DNA from 3 places in the Acidovorax sp. GW823-FHT01C06 genome. Region 1 is predicted to be linked to each of the others. Evidence: predicted binding sites of a transcription regulator. Region 1 holds the regulator's gene; each other region holds the start of a gene.
The links. The regulator NrdR, encoded in region 1, represses ribonucleotide reductase genes. The targets are predictions, from matches to a motif close to CACNANATNTNGTG.
Positions count from the first base shown of each region.

Region 2: a site for NrdR is predicted at 1,515-1,528, ahead of AC1RCS_RS11770 (ribonucleoside-diphosphate reductase subunit alpha). Genes of this name have one in related genera too.
Region 3: a site for NrdR is predicted at 1,953-1,966, ahead of AC1RCS_RS00300 (ribonucleoside triphosphate reductase). Genes of this name have one in related genera too.

Region 1 is NZ_JBXAKN010000008.1:243,601-246,870, forward strand. It holds ZMP/ZTP riboswitch at 1-106, shown strand, start outside; gene glyA (serine hydroxymethyltransferase) at 142-1,386, shown strand; gene nrdR (transcriptional regulator NrdR) at 1,408-1,857, shown strand; gene AC1RCS_RS17625 (DMT family transporter) at 2,055-2,957, shown strand; gene AC1RCS_RS17630 (bifunctional metallophosphatase/5'-nucleotidase) at 2,968-3,270, opposite strand, start outside.
Region 2 is NZ_JBXAKN010000004.1:285,201-288,470, reverse strand. It holds gene AC1RCS_RS11785 (sigma-54-dependent transcriptional regulator) at 1-637, shown strand, start outside; gene ampD (1,6-anhydro-N-acetylmuramyl-L-alanine amidase AmpD) at 621-1,253, shown strand; gene AC1RCS_RS11775 (hypothetical protein) at 1,275-1,448, opposite strand; gene AC1RCS_RS11770 (ribonucleoside-diphosphate reductase subunit alpha) at 1,623-3,270, shown strand, end outside.
Region 3 is NZ_JBXAKN010000001.1:58,757-62,026, reverse strand. It holds gene AC1RCS_RS00300 (ribonucleoside triphosphate reductase) at 1-1,920, opposite strand, end outside; gene AC1RCS_RS00295 (hemerythrin domain-containing protein) at 2,216-2,644, opposite strand; gene AC1RCS_RS00290 (nitric-oxide reductase large subunit) at 2,716-3,270, opposite strand, start outside.

The DNA.
Region 1 (3,270 bases):
GCCGCTGACGTGGAAACCAGCAAGGGCTTGCCCCTTGTGAACCACTGGGAAGCGTGCCGCACGGGGTTCATCCTTCTGCGTTCCGCCGTTCGCCTGGGCAGCCCTTGTTTCAAGGGACACAAGTTCATAGGACTGCCAATCATGTACGACCGCAATATTCTTGTCGAACAAACCGACCCCGAGCTCTTTGCCGCCATCCAGGCTGAAAACGCCCGGCAAGAGCACCACATCGAGCTGATCGCGAGCGAGAACTACGCCTCCCCCGCCGTGATGTGGGCGCAGGGCACGCAGTTGACCAACAAGTACGCCGAAGGCTATCCCGGCAAGCGCTACTACGGTGGCTGCGAGCATGTGGACGTGGCCGAGCAGCTGGCCATCGACCGCGTCAAGCAGATCTTCGGTGCCGAGGCCGCCAACGTGCAGCCCCACTGCGGCGCATCCGCCAACGAGGCCGTGTTCCTCGCGTTCCTCAAGCCCGGCGACACCATCATGGGCATGAGCCTGGCCGAAGGCGGCCACCTCACGCACGGCATGCCGCTGAACATGTCGGGCAAGTGGTTCAACGTGGTCTCCTACGGCCTCGATGCCAACGAAGCTCTGGACTACGACGCCATGGAGAAGAAGGCGCACGAAACCCGCCCCAAGCTCATCATCGCCGGTGCCTCGGCCTACAGCCTGCACATCGACTTCGCACGCTTTGCCAAGGTGGCCAAGGACGTGGGCGCGATCTTCATGGTGGACATGGCCCACTACGCCGGCCTGATCGCCGCGGGTGTGTACCCCAACCCGGTGCCGCATGCCGACGTGGTCACCAGCACCACGCACAAGAGCCTGCGCGGCCCCCGTGGCGGCATCATCCTGATGAAGGCCGAGCACGAGAAGGCCATCAACAGCGCCATCTTCCCCGGCCTGCAAGGCGGCCCGCTGATGCACGTGATCGCTGCCAAGGCCGTGGCCTTCAAGGAAGCGCTGCAGCCCGAGTTCAAGGCCTACCAGGAGCAGGTGGCCAAGAACGCCAAGGTGGTGGCCGAGACACTGACCGCGCGCGGCCTGCGCATCGTCTCCGGCGGCACGCAAAGCCACGTGATGCTGGTGGACCTTCGTGCCAAGGGCATCACGGGCAAGGAAGCCGAGGCTGTGCTGGGCGCCGCCCACATGACCATCAACAAGAACGCGATCCCCAACGACCCCGAAAAGCCGATGGTGACCAGCGGCGTGCGCATTGGCACCCCCGCCATGACCACGCGCGGCTTCAAGGAAGAAGAAGCCCGCATCACGGCCAACCTGATCGCCGATGTGCTGGACAACCCCCGCGACGAGGCCAACATCGCGGCGGTGCGTGCCAAGGTCAATGCGCTGACGGCCCGCTTCCCGGTCTACCGTTAACTTCACCGGTCAGCAGCCGCCATGAAATGCCCCTTCTGCAGCAACCTGGAAACGCAAGTCGTCGAAACGCGGGTTTCTGAAGATGGGGTGTTCATCCGCCGCCGCCGCCAGTGCGGCGCGTGCGACAAGCGCTTCACCACCTACGAACGGCCGGAAGTGAGCTTCCCTGCCATCGTGAAGAAGGATGGCCGGCGCATCGAGTACGAACGCGCCAAGCTGCTCGCTTCCTTCAATCTGGCGCTGCGCAAGCGCCCGGTCAGCACGGACCAGATCGACAGCGCCATCGAGCGCATCGAGGAAAAGCTGCTCAACCTCGGCCAGCGCGAAGTGATCTCCAGCCGCATCGGCGAGCTGGTCATGCGCGAGCTCAAGAAGCTCGACAAGGTGGCCTACATCCGCTTTGCCAGCGTGTACCGCAGTTTCGAGGACATCGACGACTTCCGCGCGATGGTGGACGAAGTGCGCAAATAGCCGCCGCGGCGCCCACGGCCCGTTTGTTGCCGGGCTGGGCTGCCCACGCACCCGCCGCCAGCCAGCCAGGCCCAGCGGCCACCTTGGCGATACGCTATCAAAAATATAGCTTTCGGCGCTTGAAGTAAAAGCGCCAGAGGCTATTTTCATGGGCAAAACACCCCCCTGGTGCACAGAAACACCGCGGCTGCCCGACAATGCCTGCGGTGAAAACCCGCCACTTCCTGCAGCTGGTGCTGCTGTCGGCCCTCTGGGGCGCTTCGTTTCTCTTCATCCGCATCGCAAGCCCGCTGCTGGGGCCCAACGTGATGGCCGCCCTGCGCATCGGGCTGGGCACGCTGACCCTGGTCGCCATCATGCGGGCGGCCGGCGAGCCCTGGCCGTGGCGCCACTGGCGCGAGCTGTTCGGGCTGGGCACGCTCACCGTGGCGGTGCCGTTCCTGCTGTATGCCTGGGCAGCCTTGCACCTGCCGGCGGGCTACAGCTCATTGCTCAACACGATGGCCGTTCCCTTCAGCGTGCTCGCGGCCGCGTGGATGAAGGAAGACACGCTGAGCCAGCGCAAGTGGCTGGGCTGCCTGTGCGGCTTCGCGGGCGTGGCCCTGATCGTGCAGCTCGGCCCGGTGGAGCCCACGCCGTCCCTGCTGGTCGCGGCACTGGCCTGCATCATCGCGTCGGCCTGCTACGGGGTCTCCACCACCTGGATGAAGCGGGCCACCACGCGCATGTCGCCCCTGTCGATCGCCGCGGGCATCCACGCCGCCGCGCTGGTGCTGCTGCTGCCGGGCGCCGCATGGAGCCTGCCCGAAGCCCGCTTCACCCCCGGGGCCGTGGCGGCGGTGGCGGTCATGGGCATCGCCACCTCGGGCCTGGCCTACTGGCTCAACCTGCGCGTGCTCGCCCAGGTATCCCCGGTGGCGGCGATGAGTTCCGCGTTCATGATCCCGCTGTTCGGGGTGGCCTGGGGGCATGTGTTCCTGGGCGAGGCCCTGGGCCCCGGCATGCTCTGGGGCGGCGTGCTCGTGCTGGTGGCCACCGGCCTGGTCACGGGCTTCAACCCGCTGCGCTGGCTGGGGGCACTGCGCCCGGGCAAGGAATAGCCGCCGCCGCTCAACGCACGGCGCGCGCGACGGACGTGATGCGGTTGGTAGCAGGCACGGCCACCGGACTCTGCGTGCGGAAGTAGGCCTCCAGCGCGTCCAGGTCCAGCCCGCCCACCAGGCGGTCGCGCCCTTCGGTCAGCACGGTGAAGTTGTCTCCGCCGCTGTCGAGGTAGCTGCTCATCACCACGCGCACCTGCATGTCGTCGCGCAGCGCAGCACCCTGCAGCACCATCTGGCTGACGCGCTCGCCCGCCGGCCGGGACAGGTCGAACTGGTAGGCAAAGCCCGATGAGACCGACAGCACGCGGGG
Region 2 (3,270 bases), on a different contig from region 1:
CATCGTCAGCGCCACGCACCGCGACCTGGCCGCCGATGTGCAATCGGGCCGCTTCCGGCAGGATCTGTACTACCGGCTCAACGTGATCGAGATCCTGATCCCCCCTCTGCGCGAGCGGCGCGAGGACCTGCCGGTGCTGTGCGCCGCGCTGCTCTCGCGCATCGCGCAGGAATCGGGCATGCCGGTCCCCCCGCTGACCGACAGCGCGCTCCACGCCATCGCCGCGCACCCGCTGACCGGCAATGTCCGGGAGCTTGAAAACCTGCTGCACCGGGCCGTGGCGCTCAGCGATGGGGAAGCGCTGCATGTGGACGGGCCCTCGGGGGGGGCCGCCGAGTCCCCGAGGACACGGGCGGCGCCAGCGCCCGCGATGCCGTCCCCCGCCGACCCGCAGAGCGCCTACCCGGCCGCGCCGCCGCCCGGCGCGGGCAGCCTGGTGACGCTGCCCAGCGATCTTCAGGCATGGCTTGACCAGCAGGAGCGCGACATCCTGATCCGCGCCCTGCGCGAGGCGGGCTTCAACCGGACCGCCACCGCCGCCCGGCTGGGCATCAGCCTGCGCCAGATACGCTACAGGATCGCCCGGCTGAACATCGCCGTGCCCAACGACCAGGACCCGCATGACGACGTGGGCTGAGGAGGCAGCGCCGGCGGACCCACCGCCGTGGGACGGCGGCTGGCACCGCGCGGCCACGAGGCTCCCATCCCCCAACCATGGCACGCGCCCGGCAGCGGCCAGGTCCGCCATCGACCTGATCGTGGTGCATTCCATCAGCCTGCCGCCGGGCGAGTACGGAGGGGGCGCAGTGCAACAGCTGTTCACCAACACCCTGGACTGGGATGCCCATCCCTACTACCAGAGTATCCGCGGACTGGCGGTGTCGTCGCATTTCTTCATCGAGCGCACCGGTGCGCTCTGGCAGTTCGTGGATTGCGATCTGCGGGCCTGGCACGCAGGCCAGTCGGCCTACCGCGGGCGCAGCCAATGCAATGACGACTCGATCGGCATCGAGCTGGAGGGCCTGGAGGGCCTGGCGTTCGAACCCGCCCAGTACCGGACGCTGGCCACGCTCTGCCAGGACATCGCGCGGCGCTATCCCATCGCGCACATTGCGGGACATGAGCACATAGCGCCCGGGCGCAAGCAGGATCCCGGCCCCGGCTTCGACTGGGTGAAGGTACAAAAGGCATTGCGCTGGCCGCCGCACCGTTTTCCCGCGGCGACCCGGCCCGCCATCCTGGCCGCCAGCTGAACGCGCTGTCGCAGCGCCGCGTCACAGCAACTTTTTCTTTGTGCAACCGCACAAAGCCGCATCGCCAAGCTCCACGCGGCCTCGCGAAGAAAAACCGCCCGTATCGCCCGCCGCGGCGCGGATTCGCTGCTGCTTTTTCGGTGGGACAAGGGATTCCAGCGGGGTCATCGCAAGAACTCGCAGCATTGAAAACATGCTGTTTCCCTTTTCCCAGGGGTTTGGGGCGGTACACTACCGGTAGTGTCTTGAATGCACCTGACACACCATATATAGTGTGCGGCAGACAGAAGTCCGGCCCATCACTCACACCTTGCGACGGCTTCACGCCCCGCGCCACACATCCCAGACAGCCCACAGAAGAGGACACCCATGCAAGCTGCTTTGACTACGCCTTCCACCACCCACGCCAACCCAGCGCAAGCTCCGGCTTCGCAGCCCGCGCCAACGTCGGCGGCCAACTCGCTGGCGCATTACCAGATCATCCGCCGCAACGGGGCGGTGGTGCCGTTTGAGCCGCAAAAGATCGCGGTGGCGATGATGAAGGCCTTCCTGGCGGTGCATGGCACACAAGGCGCCGCGTCCGCCAGCGTGCGCGAAGTCGTGGACACCCTGACCCAGAATGTCACCCGCGCCCTGGTGCGGTCGCGCCCCGGAGGCGGCACCTTTCATATTGAAGATGTGCAGGACCAGGTGGAACTCGGACTGATGCGTGGCGGCCACCATGAGATTGCCCGCGCCTACGTGCTGTACCGCGAGCGCCGCACCCAGGAGCGTGCACGCCAGGTCGAGCAGCAGGCTCCGTCCGCCCCCGCTCCGCTGCTCCACGTGCTGGACGGCGGAGAACGCGTTGCGCTCGACCTCCACCGGCTGCAGGCATTGATCGAGTCGGCCTGCGTGAATCTTGGCGCGGACGTCAGCGCAGACCCCATCGTTGCCGAAACCATGCGCAACCTTTACGACGGCGTTCCCATGGACGAGGTCTACAAGGCCTCCATCCTGGCGGCACGCACGCTCATCGAAAAAGACCCCGACTACACCTACGCCACCGCCCGCCTGCTGCTGCACACGATCGTGCGCGAAGTCCTGGGCCGCGAGGTGACCCAGAGCGCGATGGGACAAGCCTATATCGACTACTTCCCCGAATTCATCAAGAAGGGCGTGGAAAACGAGCTGCTGGACGAGCGCCTGCTGCAATATGACCTGCAGCGCCTGGGCGCCGCCCTGCAGGCGGACCGCGACCTGAAGTTCGACTACCTCGGACTGCAGACCCTGTACGACCGTTACTTCCTGCACGTCAAAAAGACGCGCATCGAGTTGCCCCAGGCTTTCTTCATGCGCGTGGCCATGGGCCTGGCCCTCAACGAAGTCGACCGCGAAGCCCGCGCCATCGAGTTCTATGAAGTACTCTCGTCGTTCGACTTCATGTCCAGCACGCCCACGCTGTTCAACAGCGGCACGCTGCGCTCGCAGCTGTCTTCGTGCTACCTGACCACGGTGCCCGACGACCTGGACGGCATCTACGAGTCGATCAAGGAAAACGCCCTGCTGTCCAAGTTCGCGGGCGGCCTGGGCAACGACTGGACCCGGGTGCGCGCGCTGGGCAGCCACATCAAGGGCACCAACGGCGAATCGCAGGGCGTGGTGCCTTTCCTCAAGGTCGTCAACGACACGGCCGTGGCCGTGAACCAGGGCGGCAAGCGCAAGGGCGCTGTCTGCACCTACCTGGAATCCTGGCACCTCGACATCGAAGAATTCCTGGAACTGCGCAAGAACACGGGCGACGACCGCCGCCGCACGCACGACATGAACACGGCGAACTGGATTCCCGATCTGTTCATGCGCCGCGTGATGGAAAAGGGCACCTGGACCCTGTTCTCCCCTTCCAACGTGCCCGACCTGCACGACCTCTTCGGCGCCGACTTCGAGAAAGCCTACGTGGCCTACGAGGAAAAGGCCGCGCGCGGCGAGATCAAGCCTTCCAAGACGGTGCAGGCCACCGACATGTGGCGCAAGATGC
Region 3 (3,270 bases), on a different contig from region 1:
CGAGAACGTGGGCGTGACGGTGATGTAGGGCAGGCGAAAGCGCGTGAGCGCGCGCCGCACCAGATCGCGGCAGGCCGCGCCGCTGGACAAGCGCTCGCCCATGTACAGGTGCAGCACGGTGCCGCCGGTGTATTTGGATTGCAGCGCCTCCTGCCGCATCAAGGCCTCGAACGGGTCGTCGGTGAAGCCCACGGGCAGCTGCGAGGAGTTGGTGTAGTAAGGCTGCTCGGACGTGCCCGCCTGCAGGATGGCGGGCCAGCGCTTTTTGTCTTCCTTGGCGAAGCGGTAGGTGGTGCCTTCGGCGGGCGTGGCCTCCAGGTTGTAGAGGTGGCCGGTTTCTTCCTGGAAGGCCGTCATGCGCTCGCGCACGTGGTCGAGCAGGCGCACGGCAAACGCGTGGCCCCATTCGCTGGTGATGTCGTGCCGGTCCGCCGTGAAGTTGCGCACCATCTCGTTGATGCCGTTCACGCCCAGCGTGGAAAAGTGGTTGCGCAAGGTGCCCAGGTAGCGCTTGGTGTAGGGGAACAGGCCCTGGTCCATCAGGCGCTGGATGAGCTTGCGTTTGGTCTCCAGGCTTTGTTTGCCCAGTTCCAGCAGGCGGTCGAGCGCGGCGAACAGGCCCGCCTCATCGCCCGCATGCTGGTAGCCCAGGCGCGCGCAGTTGATAGTGACCACGCCCAGGCTGCCCGTCTGCTCGGCGCTGCCGAACAGGCCGTTGCCGCGCTTGAGCAGTTCACGCAAATCGAGTTGCAGGCGGCAGCACATGGAGCGCACCATGTTGGGCTCCAGCTCGGAGTTGATGAAGTTCTGGAAGTACGGCAGACCGTACTTGGCCGTCATCTCGAACAGCAGCTGCGCGTTCTCGCTCTCCCACGGAAAATCCTTGGTGATGTTGTACGTGGGGATGGGGAAGGTGAACACCCGGCCCTTGGCATCGCCCGTGGTCATCACGTCGATGTAGGCGCGGTTGATGAGGTCCATCTCGGCTTGCAGCTCGCCGTAGCTGAACGGCATTTCCACGCCAGCGATCACGGGCACCTGCTCGCGCAGGTCCTCGGGGCAGGTCCAGTCGAAGGTGAGGTTGGTGAACGGCGTTTGCGTGCCCCAGCGCGAGGGCACGTTGAGGTTGTAGACCAGCTCCTGGATGCACTGGCGCACGGCGGCGTAGTCCATGGCATCAATGCGCACAAAGGGCGCCATGTAGGTGTCGAACGACGAGAACGCCTGCGCGCCCGCCCACTCGTTTTGCAGCGTGCCCAGGAAGTTCACGATCTGCCCCACGGCCGAACTCATGTGCTTGGGCGGCCCCGCCTCCACCTTGCCCGGCACGCCGTTGAGCCCCTCGTGCAGCAGCGTGCGCAGCGACCAGCCCGCGCAGTAGCCGCTGAGCATGTCGAGGTCGTGGATGTGCAGGTCGCCGCTCCTGTGCGCCTCGCCGATCTCAGGCGTGTAGACGTGCGACAGCCAGTAGTTGGCCGTGACCTTGCCCGCCACGTTCAGGATCAGCCCGCCCAGCGAGTAACCCTGGTTGGCGTTGGCGTTCACGCGCCAGTCGGCGCGCGTGAGGTATTCGTTGATGGAGCTTTCCACATCGACCAGCGTCTGCCGGTCGGCGCGGAGCTGGGCGTGCTGCTCGCGGTAGACGATGTAGGCGCGCGCGGTCGCCAGGTGGTTGGCGGCGATCAGCGTCTGCTCGGCCACGTCCTGGATCTGCTCGATGGTGGGTGCCTCGCCATGGAAGCGGTGGATCAGCACCTTGGTGACCTGGGCGGTGAGCAACGCCGCTTCGTCGGCGCCGTATTCACCCGAGGCCTGGCCCGCGCTGGCCAGCGCGGCGCGGATGCGTTCGGCGTCAAAAGGAACGCGCTGGCCGCTGCGCAAAACGACTTCGCGGGGCAAGGTGGAAAGGGTGGACGCCATGGGTTCGACCAATCTGTGGAACGGGTTAAAAACACTACCTATGGTGTCCACGATACCCACCAGCCACTATAGGTAGTTTGACCCAACACAATCGAGGCAGTAAGCAGGGGTAAAAAAAATGCCGGCACAAAGGCCGGCGAAAGGAAGGTGCCGTCAGGCCCTACCGATGGATGGGGGTGCGTGTGATGGCACGCTGGAGCACAAGAGGTGTGCGTGGAAAAGGTGGGTGTTTTTGTTGGGGGCTAGGGGCTGCTGGGGCTCCACCGCTGCGGCCGGGCTGCGTTCGCGTGGGCGCTCAATGGCAGGCGGCGGTTTCTTCCTCCTCGATGCGCGGATAAAAGTCATGGTCTTCGCGCTGCATGCGCTCGAACACCCGGCGCAGCACCACGTTGGCCTCGTCCCGAAAGCCCTGCGCATCGCGGCGCACGGCCTCGGCCGTGTTCCAGCGGCGCGCAAAGGCGTCGTAGGCGCTGGCAATAGAGGCCATCTCGCTCTGGTACTGGCGGCCCAGGCGCGCCAGTTCGGGGTTGCCACCGCGCTGCAGTGCGGGGTAGAGCACCTGGTCTTCCACGGCCAGATGCAGCTTGATGGTGCCGCTCATCGCCACGATGCCCTGCGCGATGGCCGTGGCGTTGGCCTGCACGCCCGCGTGGGCCAGGGCGCGCAAGGTGGCGATGCTGCGCAGGATGTCGGTGTGCTGGTGCTTGAATTTGTCGAGGTTCATGGTCAGTCCTTGTGGGCAAACGGTGTGTGAGCGCGGTGGCCGCTTGTGGCTGCCGCCGCGCACGGTGCATTTCAGCGGCGGGCCTGTGCCAGGTAGGCCCCCGTGGAAGCGGCCGGGGCCCGCGAACCGAACACACCGCTCACCACCTGCCAGGCCATGGCCAGCGCGCCGACGATGAAGACCACGTCGCCGAAGGTGCGCACCCAGCGCAGCGTCTGGATGAAGGGCTGCTGCATGAAGGCCTCGCCCCGGGCGTACCACAGGCCTTCGCTCACGCTCGCGTGGAACTGGAACAGGGCGATGGGGAACAGGCTGGTGGCGATCATCAGCACCAGGCCGGCGTTGAGCCACCAGAAGCCCGTCTTCATGAGCCGCTCGCTGAACACCAGCTGCGGTCGGATGTAGCGCAGCACCAGCAGCGTGAAGCCCAGCGCCAGGAAGCCATACACCCCGAACAGCGCGGCGTGGGCATGCACCGGCGTGGTGTTCAGGCCCTGCACGTAGTACAGCGAGATGGGCGGGTTGATCATGAAGCCGAAGACACCCGCGCCCAGCATGTTCCAGAAGGCCACGGCCACGAAGCACATCAGCGGCCAGCGCAGGCGGGCCATCCAGGGCGTGCGGTG